2 regions of the Streptomyces sp. CRCS-T-1 genome follow, and region 1 is predicted to be linked to the other one. Evidence: predicted binding sites of a transcription regulator. Region 1 holds the regulator's gene; the other holds the start of a gene.
The links. Region 1 encodes HspR, which represses chaperone genes until heat shock. Its sites were predicted from a motif close to TTGAGNNNNNNNNNCTCAA; they were not measured.
Positions count from the first base shown of each region.

Region 1 (9,610 bases):
TACGACGCCTCGTAGTGGTCGACGTGGTGGAGCGCGCCCTCCAGGCCTCGCAGCACGTAGATCGCCAGGCCGATGGTGAGGATGACGTACTCGACGAAGTACGCCTGGCCGGCCTTGGAGCCCGCGAAGCGGGACTTGCGGCCCGGGCGGCTCGGCAGGTTCAGCAGGCGGATCACGATGAGCACCGCGATGCCGAGGATGGTCATCACGCCGATGAACTCGATGTACAGCTCGAACGGCAGGAAGGTGCCGATGACCGGCAGCACCCAGTCGGCCTTGAAGAGCTGGCCGAAGGCCTGCGCCAGGGTCGGCGGCAGGGTCAGGAAGCCGACGGCGACGAACCAGTGCGCGAAACCGACGATCCCCCACCGGTTCATGCGCGTGTGCCCGAGGAACTCCTTCACCAGGGTCACGCTGCGCTGGTAGGGGTTGTCGGTCCTGGTACCGGCGGGGACCGGCTGGCCCAGCTTGAAGTACCGGACGAACTGGCCGATCGCGCGTGCGAGCAGCGCGACGCCGACCACGGTCAGAACCAGCGACACGATGATCGCGGCGAGTTGCATGGGGGCTCCTCGGGCCTGCGAGGGGTTTCTGTCGGGACCCTCTCCGTTTCAGAGGGTTCCCGAAATTACTAAGCGGTAACTTATGCAGTCCGTCTGAGACTACCCCTATCCTCCGCCGCACTGTAGCCGGGTGGGGGGTGATCTGAATCGCTGAGGGTTGCCTCAGAAACCGTTCATCCGGAGGCGGGATCCGGTTGCGATCCACTGGGGATCCGGTCGTGTTATTCGTACCGAAATGTCATAATCCCGCCTAACTTTATATCCGTGCTCTACGGGATCGCTGCCGCCGCCATCGCTCTCCTGCTCACCGCCCTGCTCGCCGCCCTCCTCCGGACGCCCGCCCGCTGGTCGCGTCTGGTCGACCGGCGGCGGCAGCGGGAGGTGCCGCTGTCCGGGGGCGTGGCCGTCGTGATGGTCACCGGGGCGGTGGTGATCGCCTACGGCTGGGTCGAGGGCGTGCCCGTCGGGGGCGAGGTGCGCGAGCTGCTCGTCGCCGGGGGCGCGGTCGCCCTGCTCGGGCTGGTCGACGACGTGTGGCGGCTGCGGCGGCGGGTGCTGTTCGCCGGTACGGCCGTGGCGGCCGCGTGCGTCGTGCCGTACGGGGAGACGGGTGTGGGGACCGGGCTGCTGGCCGTCGTGTGGGCCGCGGGGCTGAGCCTGGGGTTCCGGGGGGTCGATCACGCCGACGGGCTCGCCGGGACCGTGGGGGTCGTGACCGCGTTCGGGGTGGGGGTCTGCGCGGCGGTGGAGGTGATGGACGGGATCGCCGTACTGATGAGCGTGCTGGCCGCCGCGCTGACCGGGTTCCTCATGCACAACTGGCATCCGGCCCGGGTCGGGCTCGGGGCGTGCGGGGCCATGCCCGCGGGGTTCGTGATCGCCCTGGGGGCCGTGTACGCGCGGGCCGGGTCCGGGCTCGGGGAGAGCGCGGGGGTGCTGTTCGCGCTGACCGCCCTGGTGTGCGCCGACGCCGGGCTGGTGCTGTTGTCGCGGCGGATGGCCGGGCGGGCCGTTCTGCGCGGCGGCCCCGACCATCTGGCGCACCGGCTGCGGCGGCTCGGGCTGACCGCGCCGGGGGCGAGCCTGCTGCTGGGGGCCGGGGCGTTGTCGGGGGTGACCGTCGGGGTACTCGCGCACGCCGGCTGGGTCGGCGACGACGCGCTGTGGTGGGTGGCGGGGGCGGCACTCGTCGTCGTCCTCGGTGTGTCACGCGTCTCGATGTACTCCTCCCGAGGCCCCCGGGCTCCCCGGCGTGAGATGTCGCCGCAGGTCAGAGCCCCGTTGCGTGTAAGGAACGGATAAGAGTTGAGTGAGGTCGACTCACCTCTGTTGACCGGTCGGGGGCGGTCGTGCACACTTGAGTCCGTTCCACTCAAGTCAGCTGGAGGAATCAACCATGGCACGTGCGGTCGGCATCGACCTGGGCACGACTAACTCCGTCGTCAGCGTTCTGGAGGGCGGCGAGCCCACCGTCATCACCAACGCCGAGGGCGCCAGGACCACGCCGTCCGTCGTCGCCTTCGCCAAGAACGGTGAAGTGCTCGTCGGAGAGGTGGCCAAGCGCCAGGCGGTCACGAACGTGGACCGGACCATCCGCTCCGTCAAGCGGCACATGGGCACGGACTGGAAGATCGAGCTCGACGGGAAGCCCTTCAACCCGCAGCAGATCAGCGCCTTCGTGCTCCAGAAGCTGAAGCGGGACGCCGAGTCCTACCTGGGCGAGAAGGTGACCGACGCGGTCATCACCGTCCCGGCGTACTTCAACGACTCCGAGCGTCAGGCGACGAAGGAGGCCGGCGAGATCGCGGGCCTCAACGTCCTGCGCATCGTCAACGAGCCCACCGCGGCCGCTCTGGCGTACGGCCTCGACAAGGACGACCAGACCATCCTGGTCTTCGACCTCGGTGGCGGTACGTTCGACGTCTCGCTGCTGGAGATCGGCGACGGCGTCGTCGAGGTGAAGGCCACCAACGGTGACAACCACCTCGGTGGTGACGACTGGGACCAGCGCATCGTCGACTACCTGGTCCAGCAGTTCCAGTCCGGCCACGGCGTGGACCTGGGCAAGGACAAGATGGCCCTGCAGCGTCTGCGCGAGGCCGCCGAGAAGGCGAAGATCGAGCTGTCCTCGTCCACCGAGACCTCGATCAACCTGCCCTACATCACCGCCTCCGCCGAGGGCCCCCTGCACCTCGACGAGAAGCTCACCCGCGCCCAGTTCCAGCAGCTGACCGCGGACCTGCTGGAGCGCTGCAAGACGCCGTTCCACAACGTCATCAAGGACGCCGGGATCAACCTCTCCGAGATCGACCACGTCGTTCTCGTCGGTGGCTCCACGCGTATGCCCGCCGTCGCCGAGCTGGTCAAGGACCTGACCGGCGGCAAGGACGCCAACAAGGGCGTCAACCCGGACGAGGTCGTCGCCATCGGCGCCGCCCTGCAGGCCGGTGTCCTCAAGGGCGAGGTCAAGGACGTCCTGCTCCTCGACGTCACCCCGCTGTCCCTCGGTATCGAGACCAAGGGCGGCATCATGACCAAGCTCATCGAGCGGAACACGACGATCCCGACCAAGCGGTCCGAGATCTTCACCACCGCCGAGGACAACCAGCCCTCCGTGCAGATCCAGGTCTACCAGGGCGAGCGCGAGATCGCGGCGTACAACAAGAAGCTCGGGATGTTCGAGCTGACCGGTCTGCCCCCGGCGCCCCGCGGCGTCCCGCAGATCGAGGTGTCCTTCGACATCGACGCCAACGGCATCATGCACGTCACGGCGAAGGACCTCGGCACCGGCAAGGAGCAGAAGATGACCGTCACCGGCGGCTCCTCGCTGCCGAAGGACGAGGTCGACCGCATGCGCCAGGAGGCCGAGCAGTACGCGGAGGAGGACCACAAGCGCCGCGAGGCCGCCGAGTCCCGCAACCAGGGCGAGCAGCTCGTCTACCAGACCGAGAAGTTCCTCAAGGACAACGAGGACAAGGTCCCGGGCGAGATCAAGACCGAGGTCGAAGAGGCCGTCAATGAGCTGAAGGAGAAGCTCAAGGGCGAGGACTCGGCCGAGATCCGCACCGCCACGGAGAAGGTCGCGGCCGTCTCGCAGAAGCTCGGCCAGGCCATGTACGCCGACGCGAACGCCGCGCAGGCCGACGGCGCCGCCGGAGCCGGCGCGGGTGCCGGTGCCGGTGACGCCAAGGCCGACGACGACGTCGTCGACGCCGAGATCGTCGACGAGGACCGGAAGGACGGTGCCGCGTGACGGAGGAGACCCCGGGCTTCGACGAGCAGCAGCCCGACGTCCCTTCCGGCGCCACCTCCGATGACGCCGAGCCGAAGGCCGCCCCCTCCGAGGAGGCGGCGGCCCCGGCCGGGGACACGGGACAGGACGTGGCCCTGGTGGCCCAGCTGGACCAGGCCCGCACGGCGCTCAATGAGCGCACGGGCGACCTCCAGCGCCTCCAGGCCGAGTTCCAGAACTACCGCCGCCGGGTCGAGCGCGACCGGATCGCGGTCAAGGAGATCGCCATCGCGAACCTCCTGACCGAGCTCCTGCCCGTGCTCGACGACATCGGCCGCGCACGCGAACACGGCGAACTGGTCGGCGGCTTCAAGTCCGTCGCCGAGTCGCTGGAGAGCACCGCGGCCAAGATGGGCCTGCAGCAGTTCGGCAAGGAGGGTGAGCCCTTCGACCCGACGATCCACGAAGCCCTGATGCACAGCTACGCACCCGACGTCACCGAGACGACGTGCGTGGCGATTCTGCAGCCCGGGTACCGGATCGGCGAGCGCACCATCCGCCCCGCGCGGGTGGCCGTGGCCGAACCCCAGCCGGGGGCACAGACGGTCAAGGCGGACGAGTCCGCCGACGCCGACGACAAGGAGAGCGGTGGCCCGGACGAGGGCTGACGTCATCACGGACGACAGGAAGGAGGGGCGTCGAGGATGAGCACCAAGGACTTCATCGAGAAGGACTACTACAAGGTCCTCGGCGTCCCCAAGGACGCCACCGACGCCGAGATCAAGAAGGCGTACCGGAAGCTCGCCCGCGAGAACCACCCGGACGCCAACACGGGAAACGCGAAGGCGGAGGAGCGCTTCAAGGAGATCTCCGAGGCCAACGACATTCTCGGCGACCCCAAGAAGCGCAAGGAGTACGACGAGGCACGCGCCCTCTTCGGCAACGGCGGCTTCAGGCCGGGGCCCGGCGGAGGCGGCGGCTCCTTCAACTTCGACCTGGGCGACCTCTTCGGAGGCGGCGCCCAGGGCCAAGGACAGGGAGCCGGCGGCTTCGGCGGCGGGATCGGTGACGTCTTCGGGGGCCTGTTCAACCGCGGCGGTACGGGCGCGGGGACGCGCACGAACCCGCGGCGCGGCCAGGACATCGAGTCCGAGGTCACGCTCAGCTTCACCGAGGCGATCGAGGGCGCGACGGTCCCGCTGCGCATGTCCTCGCAGTCGCCCTGCAAGGCCTGCTCGGGCACCGGCGACAAGAACGGCACACCGCGTGTGTGCCCGACCTGCGTCGGCACCGGGCAGGTCGCCCGGGGCAGCGGCGGTGGCTTCTCCCTCACCGACCCCTGCCCGGACTGCAAGGGCCGCGGCCTGATCGCGGAGCACGCCTGCGAGGTCTGCAAGGGCAGCGGCCGGGCCAAGTCCTCGCGGACCATGCAGGTGCGCATCCCCGCGGGCGTCAGCGACGGCCAGCGGATCCGGCTGCGCGGCAAGGGCGCGCCCGGTGAGCGGGGCGGCCCGGCGGGCGATCTGTACGTGGTCGTCCATGTCGACGCCCACCCGGTGTTCGGCCGTAAGGACGACAACCTCACCGTCACCGTCCCGGTGACCTTCGCCGAGGCCGCCCTCGGCGGCGAGGTCCGGGTGCCGACGCTGGGCGGCCCGCCCGTCACGCTGAAGCTCCCGCCGGGGACGCCCAACGGCCGCACCATGCGTGCCCGGGGCAAGGGCGCGGTCCGCAAGGACGGCACCCGCGGGGACCTTCTGGTCACCGTCGAAGTGAGTGTTCCGACGGACCTGACGGGGAAGGCTCGTGACGCGCTCGAGGCGTATCGCGAGGCGACTTCGGGTGAGGATCCGCGGGCGGATCTGTTCCAGGCCGCGAAGGGAGCATGAGTCAGATGGACGGTCGTCGGCGCAATCCGTATGAACTGACCGAGGAAACCCCGGTCTACGTCATCTCGGTGGCGGCCCAGCTGTCCGGCCTGCACCCCCAGACCCTGCGCCAGTACGACCGCTTGGGCCTGGTGTCCCCCGATCGCACCGCCGGCCGGGGCCGGCGTTACTCGGCCCGCGACATCCAACTGCTCCGTCAGGTGCAGCAGTTGTCGCAGGACGAGGGCATCAACCTCGCGGGCATCAAGCGCATCATCGAACTGGAGAACCAGGTCGCCGCGCTCCAGGCCCGTGCGGCCGAGCTGCAGAACGCGCTCGACGGCGCGGCGGCGGCGATGCGCCAGCGCGAGGCGGCGGTGCACGCGTCGTACCGCCGCGACCTCGTGCCGTACCAGGAGGTACAGCAGAGCAGCGCGCTGGTGGTGTGGCGGCCGAAGCGGCAGCAGTCGGACTGACCCACGCGTGAGCCAGAGAAAGGGGCCGGGAGGCGACTCCCGGCCCCTTTCGCGTGCCTTGGACCCCTTTCGCCGGTTCTCCCGTCGATGAGTGGCCCGTGCAGGGAAGTTGGAGATGATTCCGCAGAGTCTTCACAACACTCGCGGAGCGTGGTGTTGTCATCTCGTTAAGTGCTTCCGCTTGACGCTGGGGGCCGCGTCCGCGTTGGCTTTTCAGTCACATGGGCCACAAAGCTGTGCCCACGTCCGAATCACACGTGAAGTGAGCTCCCGACATGCGTCGTCGTATCTCCATATCCGTGGCCGCGGCCGCGATGTCCGTCACGCTCGCCGGGTGCGGCGCGCTCAACGCGACGGGGAGCAGTGACGACGCGAGCCCGGCCAAGGGCAACGACATCACGGTGGGCCTGCTGCTCCCGGAGAAGGCGAACACCCGGTACGAGAACTTCGACTACCCGATCATCAAGACGAAGGTCGAGTCCCTCACCAACAACAAGGGCCGCGTCGAGTACGCCAACGCCGAGGCGAACGCCGACACCCAGGCGAGCCAGATGCAGAAGATGATCGACGACCGGGTCGACGTCATCCTGCTGGACGCGGTCGACTCCCAGGCCATCGCGAGCGGCGTCAAGAAGGCCAAGGAGGCCGGCATCCCGGTCATCGCCTACGACCGGCTGGCCGAGGGCCCGATCGAGGCGTACATCTCCTTCGACAACGAGCTGGTCGGCGAGGTCCAGGGGCGCACCCTGCTGGAGGCCATCGGCGAGGACGCGAGCCTCTCCGACAAGATCGTCATGATGAACGGCTCGTCGACCGACCCGAACGCCAAGCAGTTCAAGGCGGGCGCGATGTCCGAGCTGAACGGCAAGGTGACGATCGCGCAGTCCTTCGACACCAAGGACTGGAAGCCGGAGAACGCCGAGGCCAACATGGCCGAGGCGATCCAGGCGATCGGCAAGGACGACATCGCCGCCGTCTACTCCGCCAACGACGGCATGGCCGGCGGCATCGTCAAGGCGCTGGAGGCCGCGGGCGTGAGCGACCTGCCGCCGATCACCGGGCAGGACGCGGAGCTCCAGGCGGTGCAGCGGATCATCGCGGGCGAGCAGTACATGAGCGTGTACAAGTCCTACCCGCAGGAGGCCGAGAACGCGGCCGAGATGGCCGTGGCCAAGGTCCAGGGCCGGGACATCCAGTTCGCCGCCCTCACCCGCGACAAGGTCGACAGCCCCACCCACAAGGCCATCCCCGCCCAGCTCGTGCCCGTGGTCGCGCTGACGAAGGGGAACATCAAGGACACGGTGGTCGCGGACGACATCTACAAGCTGTCGGACATCTGCACGGCCAAGTACGACGCGGCGTGCCGGGCGATCGGCCTGAAGTGACCCGGTGAGCCGCTTCGTGGGTACGAGCGGCTTCGCGCGTACGGAGCCGCTCAGCCCCGGCGGGCCGCCGCGCGCTCCGGCGCTCCCGGTGTGCCGGCCCGGCCCGGCCGTCCGGCCAGGGTGATCACCCGGAGCAGCCACTCGGCGGGCCCGTGCCGGTGGCGCCTGGTCCACACCGTGCTGAGGGCGAGCTGCAGCGCGTACACGGCGCCCGCGAGCAGCAGCACGGCCGCCGGGCCCACCTGCCCGTAGAGGGACAGCCCGTACGCCGTGGCCACGAACATCATGATCAGGGACTGCCCGAGGTAGTTCGTGAGCGCCAGGCGCCCCGCCGGGACGAACAGCCGCCGCACCCGGTCTCCCCACGACGAGCGCAGCAGGAGCAGCAGGAGGCAGGCGTACGCGGCCGACAGGGCGGGTGCCGTCAGCATGCCGACGCCGATGCCCAGGAGTTGCCACCGGGCGTCCAGCGGACCGTCCGCCGCGGAGGCGAAGAAGAGGGCGCCCGGCACTCCGACGGACAGGCCGACGGCCGTGATCCGCAGCAGTCGAGCGCGGTCCGCCCCGCCGGCCGCGAGCAGGCGCCGCTTCCCCGCGGCCAGGCCGAGGAGAAACGCTCCGAGCACGCCCGGAGCCATGAGGAGGGAACCGAGGAGCGCCTCGGGCAGCCGGTCCAGGTTCTCCTGGACGACGGTGCCGGGACTGCCGCGGTAGGCGGCCACGGACTGCGCGATCGGCCGGTGCGACGGGGGCTCCTCGTCGTCCACCTGGGTGGCCAGCGCTCCCAGTGCGGTGAGGACGACGACGTAGACCCCGTAGATCCAGGCGGCGGCCTTCACGGCGGTGGCCGGGCCGATCCGGCGTGCGCCGAGCAGGACCAGGCCGAGGAGGCCGTAGGTCAGCAGGATGTCGCCGCTGTACAGCAGGATCGCGTGCGCCAGTCCGAGCAGTACCAGACCGAGGGAGCGGCGCAGAAAGCGCGCGGTGGGGTTTCCTCCGTCCCGCTCGGCGGCGGACTGCTGCAGGGTGAAGCTGTAGCCGAAGAGGAACGAGAACAGCAGGTAGAACTTGGTGGTCGCCAGCGCCGTCACCAGCCGGACGGCGGCCTGGTCCCACACGGGCGCGTCCGGCCGGCGCATCCCCTCGGTGACGTAAGGGTCCATCATCTGGGCGCTGTTGACCACGAGGATGCCCAGCAGGGCGAAACCCCGCAGCGCGTCGACAGCGGGCAGACGCCGGGGATCCACCCCGGTGTTGACGGTCACGGGGCCTCCGAGATGTCCGTGGACGGGGCCGGCCGGGACCGCCCTCACAGAGGGTCACACGCCGGCTGCGCCCGCACCAACCCCCTCGTGATTCAGCAGCCCGTGAGGGGGCGTATTCGGCGTCAAAACGGCTGGAAAAGGGCCTTGGGTGCGGGGGAGCCGTGTTGCGGAGCAGGGCCGGTCCGCGCATAGTTGCGCTGCGGAAAGACGGCGACCGGGGGTGGGATGCGCGATGGCCGGGCACGGGACGGACGAGCATCCACACGGTGCTGACCGACTGTGCGAGGCCGGGGATCGCGTGTATTCCCGGGCCGTACGGCGGGGCCGCGTGCCGCGCGGGGACGCCGAACCGGTGCCCTGCCTGCTGGAACTCGCCCTGCTGCACCCGGACCCCGACGACATGGACTGGCTGGTGCCGACCTCCCCGCAGGAGGTCATGACCCGGCTGCTGCGCGAGATGTACGACGAGGTCAGCGCCAGTCAGCAGCGGGTGGGTTCGGCCGTGTCCGCCGTCGAGTGGTACGCCGGTCTCGGCCGCCGGGTACGGCCCGTCCCGCCGGCGGGCGAGGGCCCGGCGATCCGGGTGCTGGACGGGCTCGCCCGGATCCAGGCCGCGATGGACGAGGCGACCCAGGCCTGCACGACCGAGGTGCTCACCGTCCAGCCCGGCGGCATCCGGCGCGAGGCGGAACTCTCCGAGGGCCTGCACCGGGCGACGGCCCTGCGCGGCCGCGGCGTGCGCATGCGGGACCTGTACACGCATGTCGCCCGGCACGGGCAGGGGCTGCTCACGTATCTGGAGCTGATGGGCGACGCGGTGG
Region 1 covers NZ_CP101651.1:3,841,964-3,851,573, reverse strand. The annotation lists gene NNW99_RS17250 (4Fe-4S dicluster domain-containing protein) at 1-563, opposite strand, end outside; gene NNW99_RS17245 (MraY family glycosyltransferase) at 828-1,865, shown strand; gene dnaK (molecular chaperone DnaK) at 1,960-3,816, shown strand; gene grpE (nucleotide exchange factor GrpE) at 3,813-4,463, shown strand; gene dnaJ (molecular chaperone DnaJ) at 4,500-5,684, shown strand; gene NNW99_RS17225 (heat shock protein transcriptional repressor HspR) at 5,690-6,139, shown strand; gene NNW99_RS17220 (sugar ABC transporter substrate-binding protein) at 6,415-7,524, shown strand; gene NNW99_RS17215 (DUF418 domain-containing protein) at 7,575-8,789, opposite strand; gene NNW99_RS17210 (helix-turn-helix transcriptional regulator) at 9,022-9,610, shown strand, end outside.

Region 2 (9,610 bases), 1.3 Mb from region 1:
AGGGAGTGGTGCGGCGGACGTCGTGTGCGGCGGAGGCGGGGGCGGTGCGGAGTGGCGGCTTGGACGCGGTGTGCGGCGTGGAGCGGGTGCGGCGGACGCCGTGCGCGGCTCTCGGGTTGCTGTGAATCGCCTCTCGCGTGGCGCCGGTCACAGACAGTGGGGTAGGTGTACGCGAAGGCTGGGGCCTGACGGAAGGAGCGCCCGTGGCGGAACGCACCGCGCCGCCCGACGAGACGGCTGTGACGGCGCCGACGGGCGCGCCCGTCTCCGATACGCCGGGGCTGCTGGACGGGGTTCCCCGGCAGCGGGGCCCGCGGGAGAGCGTGGACGCGGGCGTACGGGAATCCCTCCCGGTGCGGGAGCCGCGGCTCCGGGTGCCGCTGCGGCCCTGGCGGTTGGTGCCCACGCCCACCGGCACGCCCTTCACCTTCGGGTACGCGGTCGTCCTCTGTGTCACCTCGCTGATCTCCGCCTACGCGGACCCCGCGCTGGTGCACGCCCTGCTCCAAGGCTCCAGCACCGATGTGGCGCATCTGGTGCGGACGCCGGAGCTGGTGCTGATCGGCAGCGCGCTGTGGGTCGCGGGCGGGGTGGCCTCGCCGTTCACGATCGGGTTCGTGCTGGTGCTGACCGCCCTGGAGCGGCGGATCGGCGGCCTGCGCACGGCCGGTGTCTTCCTGCTCGGGCATGTCCTCGCCACTCTGGCGACCGAGGTCCCGGTGGGGCTGGCGGTGCTGGCCGGGCATCTCCCCGACAGTTCGCTGCACCGGCTCGACTACGGCGTCAGCTTCGGTGTCGCGGCCGGCACCGGCGCCCTGGCCGGTCTGCTCTCCCCCTGGCTGCGCGTGCCCCTGCTGGCCGTCTTCGGCGGGATGCTGCTCCAGGACCTCCTCGCCTTCACCGACCCGATGACGAACTGGGGCCATCTGATCGCCCTGGCCATCGGCATCGCGACCTGGCCGGTGCTGCGGCGGTGGGGCGCGAAGCGCGCCCGTGCCGGGAGCTGAGAGCGAGGCTCGTCAGGCCGGCGTGACGTCGTGCCTGGCACTGGTCAGCAGTGCCGTCGCCTCCCAGCCCAGTGCCTCGTAGAGCCCTCGTCCCGCAGGGGTCCCGGACAGGACGCCGGTGCGTGCCCCCTGCTGGAAGGCGGCGTTCTGCAGGGTCCGCATGACGAGGCTGCCGAGCCCTCTGCGGCGATGCCCGGGTGCCGTCTCTATCTGGTCGGCGACGGCGGTCGCGCCCGTCGGGGCGATCTGGCCGCGCGCCGCGAGGGAGCCGTCCGGCGCGGCGACCAGGACGCGCGTGACCCCGCCGCGTGACCAGGTCCGCAGCCGGTAGCCGTCGGGCACGTCCGGAACGTCGTCCGCCGTCAGGGGAACCGTCATCAGATAGCCGGGCTCGGGGTCGATCCACCAGCTCTCGTCCAGCCAGCCGGCGACCACCGAAGGATCCTGGAACGCCTTCAGCCAGACCGCGTCCCCGGTCACGTCGCCGGCCACCTTGCGCACGGTCGACTCGTCGAGATTCCCGCCCGTCGCGCCGAACACATGGCGTGTGACGTGGCCGAACGCCCCCACGTCGATCGTGCAGCCCCAGGGCTCGGCCACCGGTGGAGCCGCCCCGCGCGACACGACCCATCCGTCCACCCATGCCCGCACGGTCGCTTCCACGCCGCCCCCCAAGTAATAGTCACTGATGCCCTTTATCTATTACGGGAGTGACCTTACGCGCCCGGCCTTCTCTCGTGTCACAAGTGATCGCTCACAGCGAACGGCGGTGGGGGAACATCCGGCGGCTCCCGTGCATTGAGTCGGCATAGCTCAACTTGACTGCCGAAGGGGAGATCATGGCTGCTGAGTCCAAGGCGTTCACACCGCTCACCCTGCCCGTGCTGCCGCTCGACGGTGAGGTCGTGCTGCCCGGAATGGTGGTCCCGCTGGATCTGAGCGACTCCGAGGTCCGTGCCGCGGTGGAGGCCGCTCAGGCCGCTGCCAGGTCAACGCCGGGGAAGCCCCGGGTACTCCTGGTGCCGCGGATCGACGGGACCTACGCGAACACCGGTGTCCTCGGCACCGTCGAACAGGTCGGCAGGCTCGCCGACGGCGACCCGGGCGCGCTGATCCGAGGCCGGGACCGGGTGCGTATCGGGGCGGGGACCACGGGCCCCGGTGCCGCCCTCTGGGTCGAGGGCACCCGTCTCGAGGAGACCGTCCCGGAGCCGCTGCCCGGCCAGGTCGCCGAACTGGTGAAGGAATACAAGGCCCTCGCCACCGCATGGCTGCGGGGTCGCGGAGCGTGGCAGGTCGTCGACCGGGTCCAGGCCATCGACGACGTCCCGGCGCTCGCCGACAACTCCGGCTACTCACCGTTCCTGACCACCGACCAGAAGATCGAACTGCTGGAGACCACCGACCCGGTGGCCCGGCTGAAGCTCGCCACCCAGCAGTTGCGCGACCACCTCGCCGAGCAGGACGTGGCCGAGTCCATCGCCAAGGACGTCCAGGAGGGCGTCGACAAGCAGCAGCGCGAGTTCCTGCTGCGGCGTCAGCTGGAAGCCGTCCGCAAGGAGCTGCGCGAGCTGAACGGCGAGCAGGACGGTGAGGAGTCCGACGACTACCGCGCCCGTGTGGAGGCCGCCGACCTGCCCGGACACGTCCGCGAGGCCGCCCTCAAGGAGGTCGACAAGCTGGAGCGGTCCTCCGACCAGTCCCCCGAGGGCTCCTGGATCCGCACCTGGCTCGACACGGTCCTGGAGATGCCGTGGAACGAGCGCACCGAGGACGCCTACGACATCCAGGGCGCCCAAGCCGTCCTCGACGCCGAGCACGCGGGCCTCGAGGACGTGAAGGAGCGGATCACCGAATACCTCGCGGTGCGCAAGCGGCGTACCGACCGGGGCCTCGGCGTGGTCGGCGGGCGGCGCGGCGGCGCCGTGCTCGCGCTCGTGGGACCGCCCGGCGTCGGCAAGACCAGCCTCGGCGAGTCCGTCGCCCACGCCATGGGCCGCAAGTTCGTGCGCGTCGCCCTCGGCGGTGTGCGCGACGAGGCCGAGATCCGCGGTCACCGGCGTACGTACGTGGGCGCGCTGCCCGGCCGGGTCGTCCGGGCCATCAAGGAGGCCGGGTCGATGAACCCGGTCGTGCTGCTCGACGAGATCGACAAGGTGGGCTCGGACTTCCGGGGCGACCCGGCCGCCGCCCTCCTCGAAGTCCTCGACCCGGCGCAGAACCACACCTTCCGGGACCACTACCTGGAGGTGGAGCTCGACCTGTCGGACGTGGTCTTCCTGGCCACCGCCAACGTCCTGGAGGCCATCCCGGAGGCGCTGGCCGACCGGATGGAGATCGTCCGCCTGGACGGCTACACCGAGGACGAGAAGGTCGTCATCGCCCGCGACCACCTGCTGCCGCGCCAGCTGGAGCGGGCCGGGCTCGGCGCCGACGAGGTGACCGTCGACGAGGGCGCGCTGCGCAAGCTCGCCGGTGAGTACACCCGCGAGGCGGGCGTCCGGAATCTGGAGCGCTCCGTCGCACGGCTGCTGCGCAAGGTCGCGGCCCAGCACGAACTGGGCGAGCGGAAGCTGCCGTACACCGTCACGGACGGGGATCTGCGCGCACTGATCGGCCGGCCGCACCACGTGCCCGAGTCCGCGCAGGACCCGGCGGAGCGGCGGACGTCGGTGCCGGGTGTGGCGACCGGGCTCGCGGTGACGGGAGCGGGCGGTGACGTGCTGTTCGTGGAGGCGTCGCTGGCCGACCCGGAGACGGGCGCGGCCGGGCTGACCCTGACCGGCCAGCTCGGTGACGTGATGAAGGAGTCCGCGCAGATCGCGCTGAGCTTCCTGCGCTCGCGAGGCGCCGAGCTCGAACTGCCGGTGGCCGATCTCAAGGACCGGGGCGTGCACATCCACTTCCCGGCGGGCGCGGTCCCCAAGGACGGCCCCAGCGCCGGCATCACGATGACCACGGCCCTCGCGTCCCTGCTGTCCGGGCGGCTGGTCCGCACGGACGTGGCGATGACCGGCGAGGTCTCGCTGACCGGGCGGGTCCTGCCGATCGGCGGCGTGAAGCAGAAGCTGCTGGCCGCGCACCGCGCCGGGGTGACCACCGTGATCATCCCCAAGCGCAACGAACCCGACCTGGACGACGTCCCGGCCGAGGTGCTGGACCGGCTCGACGTCCACGCCGTGACCGACGTCCGCCAGGTCCTGGAGCTGGCGCTCGCGCCCGCGACGAACGGGGCGACGCCGGAGGTTCCGGTCGCGGCGTGACGGGCGCGGCCGGATAAAGGAGGCCCGGGCTCTCGTGAGGGAGGCCCGGGCCTTCACCGTGTGGCGGCCCTGTGTACGAGTACGCCGTGACCTGCGGAATACTTGCCGAACTGCGGTGATGACGGCAGGTGACGGAAAATTCCAGTACGGGGCGAGAACCGAGGCAGGGGCTGACGTGCAGGACAACGGGAACGGCGACGGGCCGGGAGGCGAATCCGCGCTGGCCGCGAGCGGTGTGGACCAGCCCGCCTTCCTCGCGCTGGAGCGTGAGCTGACCGTGCTGCTGCGGCGTGCTCGGGCCAACCAGGGCGAGATGGCCCGCGAGGTCCACCCCGACCTGGAGTCCTCCGCGTACGGGCTCCTCGTCCGGCTCGACGAGTGCGGCAACCAGCGGGCCACCGAGCTCGCCGGCTACATCGGCGTCGGCAAGGCCACCATGTCCCGCCAGCTGCGCGCCCTGGAGGAACTGGGACTGGTCGCGCGCGAGCCCGACCCCGCCGACGGACGCGCCTGGCTCGTCGCCCTCACCCAGGAGGGCCACGACCGTGTCCGCCGGGTGCGGGAGGCCCGCCGCGCCCGCTACGCCGGCCGCCTGGCCGACTGGGACACCCACGAGGTCACGGAACTGGCCCGGCTGCTGCACCAGCTCAACCGCGGCATGGAGAAGTGACCACGGCACCCGGGCCCCGGCCCCGCGCCTAGAACTCGACGAAGACCACCGTCGCGTCGTCATGCGTCTTGCTCCGGCCCAGGAACGTCCTGGCGGAGTCCCCCCGCTCCAGCGCCCGAACGCGGTCCACCAGCGCCTGGGGTCCCTCCTTGCGCAGGAGGTGGAAGCAGTCCGTCCAGTCGCCCTCCTCGAACCGCTCCACCCAGCGGCCGGCGCCGTCCGTGAGGGCGGCCAGGGCGCGTACCTCGTGGCGGGGCACGGTGCCGGTCACCGCCCGCGCGGCCACCGAGGGGTCGGCGGCCGCGGTGAAGAAGCCGCCCTCCTTGTTGCGGACCGTGGAGTCCACCAGCGCGTCCGTGGCCAGGGCCGACCGGGGGAGGAGGGAGAGGCGGTCGTCGAGGACGGGCGTCACCACGCCGTCGGGGGACTCCAGCAGAAGCGCGGAGTCCGAGAGCACCAGGTACTCCACCGTGGCCGGGGTCCAGCGGGCGATCACCACCGTGGCCTGCGGAGTCCTGGGGTGAGAAAGGTCACAGGTTGCGGCGTGCGCCTCGGAGGTACGCGCGATGGCGCGGGACAAGGCGTCGACCAGGGGAGCATCCGGGAGTGAAACGGTCAGTTCGGTCAGAGCTCCGCCGAGGCGTGCGGTGAACCAGGGGACGGAATGCAGACAGCCCGTCCCGTCCTTCGGTGGCGTGACGCCGTCCAGGACGACGACCGAACCGCCCTGTCCGGAGGCCGGTAGTCCGACACTGGCGAAGTCCTCGTTGGGGCGGTCGGCGTCTCCCGGCTCCGAGGCGAGTTCAGTACGCATCCAGCCAGTCTGCACGAGCCCTTCACAAGGGTCGCAAAAGGCTGGCAATGGTTGCGAGATCACTGCCGCAACGCAGGTCAGACGCCTGTTTTGGGATGGAATGATTTGTTCCGGGAAGGCGTGGTGGCGAATACTGCCACCGCCCGCCTCCGGCGTCCAACCGGCGTGCCGCGCACGGCCGCTGCAAGGGCCAGCGGAACTTGCCCCTCAACTCTCGTCCGGGGTTCACTCCTTCGGGTGGCGGGTCAGGTGATGCGCGTGCGCTGCCCACCGGCGCTGGGAGGGTCGGGAAATGTACCGGGAGTACGCGCCAGTTGACGGAACGTCACCCGGGCCCATGGGTTCACGAGTCAGGAATGCGAGCACCGGTGCAGAAGACGCGGCCTCGTCGTACAGGCAAGCAGACGGCCCCCGCTCAGGGCGCTGAGCCGACGCCCCCCACCGGCAAGGGCCGCCCCACGCATGTACGCAACCGGCTCATCGTCGCCGTGGCCGTCGTCGCCGCGGCCATCGCCGGTGCCGGCACCCCGTCCGTCCTGGCGGCCTCCGGGCAACTGCACGACTCCCAGGAACTGGTGACGCTCGCCGAGCAGACGCAGGACGCCCTCGGGCTCGCGCACTCCCTCGCCGACGAGCGGGACGACGTCACCTCCTACATAGCGGCCGGCCGCCCCAAGTCCAAGGCCCCCTCCGAGCAGCGCAGCGCCCGCGTGGACCGGCAGGTCGAGGAGTTGCGGGCCGACACCGACACACCCGCCTCGCTCCGTTCGGACCTCGACGACATCGCGGCCGTCCGGCGGGCCGCGCTCACCGGCAAGAGCAGCGCCCTCGAAGCGCACCAGGCGTACTCCACCTCCATCACCCAACTCCACCGGCTCGCGGAACGACTGGCGCAGCAGACGCCGCCCCGTGCGGGCGCCGGCGCCTACGCCCGGGCCGAGCTGGACTCCGCCGTCCAGCAGGCCGCCGCGGCCCGCGGGCTGCTGCTCGCCGCCCTCAGCGTGCCGCGCGGCGAGACGGTCACCGACCCCGTCACGGGCCTGCCGGCCGAGAACTCCTCCGACGCCGGCACCCGGCAGCGCGACGCCCTGAGCGCCGCCGCCCAGCAGGCCCGGCTGCGCTCCGACGCGGCGCTGGCCGACTTCCGCGACACCGCGCCCAAGGAGTCCCGCACCTCCTTCGACTCCACGGTCACCGGCACCGAGGTCAACTCCGCCGAGAAGTACCTCGCCGCCCTCACCGGCCAGCCGACGCTGTCCGGGGACGAGCTCTCCGTCAACACCAAGCGGCTGGACGCGGCCCTCTCGGCCCGGGTCGACCTGATGCGCGGCGTGGAGTCCGCCCTCTACGACCGGAGCACCAAGGACCTCGAGGCGCTGCGCGACGACGACGTCACCGCGCTGGAGATCCGCATCGCCGTCCTCGGCGCCCTCATGCTGCTCGCCGTCGGCGTCGCCACGGGCATGGCCCGCAGCCTCACCCGGCCCCTGGCGGTCCTGCGGCTGGGCTCGAAGCGCCTCGCCGAGGCCGAGGACCCGGCGGCCGAGGAGCCGGTGAAGTTCACCGGCCGCAACGACGAGTTCGCCCAGGTCGTCCGCTCCGTCAACGCCCTGCACGCGCACGCGGCCGGCCTCACCGAGCGGATCACCACGCTGGAGTCCGACCGCAAGCACCTCGTCGGCCAGCGCCAGAAGATGGCCGACGCGCGCGAGGAACTGCGCGGCGAACTCGCCGAGTCCGTCGCCCAGCTCGAGCGGGTGCGCACGGCCATCGGCGGTACGTTCGTCAACCTCGCGCTGCGCACCCTCGGACTGGTCGAGCGGCAACTGGCCGTCATCGAGAACCTGGAGGAGCGCGAGCAGGACCCGGACCGGCTCGCGACCCTCTTCAAGCTCGACCACTTCGCGACGGTCATGCGCCGGCACAGCGAGAACCTCCTGGTCCTCGCCGGCACCGAGCACGTCCAGCACGCCGCCGGGCCCGTCCCGCTCGTGGACATCGTCCGTGCCGCGGTGAGCGAGATCGAGCGGTACGAGCGGGTCCGTATCGCCGCGCTGCCGCCGCACGCGCACATAGCCGGATTCGCCGCGGACGACCTCTCCCACCTGCTGGCCGAACTCATGGAGAACGCCACCTCGTTCTCCCCGCCCGACCTGCCCGTCGAGGTCTCCGGCTGGCTGCTGGAGAACGGCGAGGTCATGCTCTCCGTCCAGGACGAGGGCATCGGCATGACCGAGGACCGGCTGGAGCGCCTCAACTCCCGCCTCGCCGACTTCGACCCCGAGGCGCCCTACGACCAGGAGGGCGAGGACGGTCTCGGCCTCGGCCTGTACGTCGTGGCCCGCCTCGCCCACCGGCACGGGGTGCGCGTGCAGTTGCGTGAGCAGAAGCAGGGCGGTGTCGCGGCGGTCGTCGTCCTGCCCCGCAACCTCTTCGCTGCCGCCCCGCACACCGCCGTCCCGGCCTCCGGCCCGCTCTCCGGCACGACCCACACCGTCTCCTTCCCGGGCGCCGACGCCGAGGCCAACTCCAACGTCCTGCACGGCCGCGCCGGCGGCGGGGACCCCTTGGTGGCACTGGCGGAGAAGGCGGTACGGCGGGACGAGGCAGCCGAGCACCCGGAGCCCAACGCAGAGGTTGCCGAGCACCCGGAGCCGACGGCGGCGGACGTACCGGACGTACCGGTGGCACCGCCGGAAACCCCTGCAGAGACCACGATGGAGCTGCTGCTCCCGGCGCCGCAGCCGGACCCGGAGCCGACGCAGCACGAATCCGCGGCCGCCGACGGCGATTTCGCCCCGCAGGGGCCGCAGGCACAGGACCAGGAAACCCGCACGGGGGGTGCGGGTGGGCACGACAGCGCCGACGGCGAAGCCGAGGCCGACGTGGAGCACGAGCGTGTCACCGACAAGGGCCTCCCCAAGCGCACCCCGAAGGTCACCGCCCAGACCACCGCCCCGCGCCAGCGCAGCGGCTCCGTGGACGCCGAGGCCCTCCGCCGCCGGCTCGGCGGCTTCCGCCAGGGTGCCCAGGCCGGCTACCGCGAGGTGGAGGCGGAGATCGCCGAGCAGACGGCCTCGCACAAGCGGCCGGTCACCGGCACATCAGGACCAGCTGTATCCGAAGAAGCCACGGGGGGCACAGCCGAGGAGGCAAGCAGTTGACCGCTCCCAGTACCTTCGGACTGATCGGGCTGAGCAGTGAGGCCCGCAACCTGCACTGGCTGCTGACCAACCTCGTCGAGGAGGTACCCGGCATCCAGTCGGTCGCGGTCGTCTCCTCCGACGGACTGCTCCTGCTCTCCTCCGACGACCACCGCAACCGGCAGGCCAGGGAAGCCCTGCAGGCCCGCGGCACCAAGCGGACCGGCCCGCGCGGCTCGGCCGCCGACCTGGCCACCATCGTCTCCGGCATCGGCAGCCTCACCGTCGGCGCCGCCAAGCTGATGGACTTCGGCGGGGTCCGGCACACCATGGTCGCGATGGACGAGGGCAGCCTGTTCGTGATGTCGATCAGCGACGGCTCGCTGCTCGGCGTCCACGGCTCCGCGGAATGCGACATGAGCGTGGTGGCGTACCACATGGCCCTGTTCGTCGGCCGCGCCGGCCATGTCCTGACGCCCGAACTCCGCAGCGAGCTCCGTAGTTCCCTGGAGCGGTCCCAGACGACGGGGAGTGCCCGATGAGCAGTACGCCGAAGCATCACCTCCCGGTCCGCGGCGGTGACCGCAAACCCGCCCGGGTCCGCCCCTACTCGCTCACCGGCGGCCGCACCCGCTTCGGCCACGTCCTCCTGGTGGAGACGTTCGTGGCGAGCACGGCCGCGCTGGAGGCCCCGGAGGAGCGCAAGGAGCTGA
Region 2 covers NZ_CP101651.1:2,562,202-2,571,811, reverse strand. The annotation lists gene NNW99_RS11225 (rhomboid-like protein) at 204-1,007, shown strand; gene NNW99_RS11220 (GNAT family N-acetyltransferase) at 1,020-1,670, opposite strand; gene lon (endopeptidase La) at 1,847-4,270, shown strand; gene NNW99_RS11210 (MarR family winged helix-turn-helix transcriptional regulator) at 4,446-4,940, shown strand; gene NNW99_RS11205 (protein phosphatase 2C domain-containing protein) at 4,969-5,754, opposite strand; gene NNW99_RS11200 (nitrate- and nitrite sensing domain-containing protein) at 6,123-8,918, shown strand; gene NNW99_RS11195 (roadblock/LC7 domain-containing protein) at 8,915-9,439, shown strand; gene NNW99_RS11190 (DUF742 domain-containing protein) at 9,436-9,610, shown strand, end outside.
Region 2: a site for HspR is predicted at 1,806-1,824, ahead of lon (endopeptidase La). Genes of this name have one in related genera too.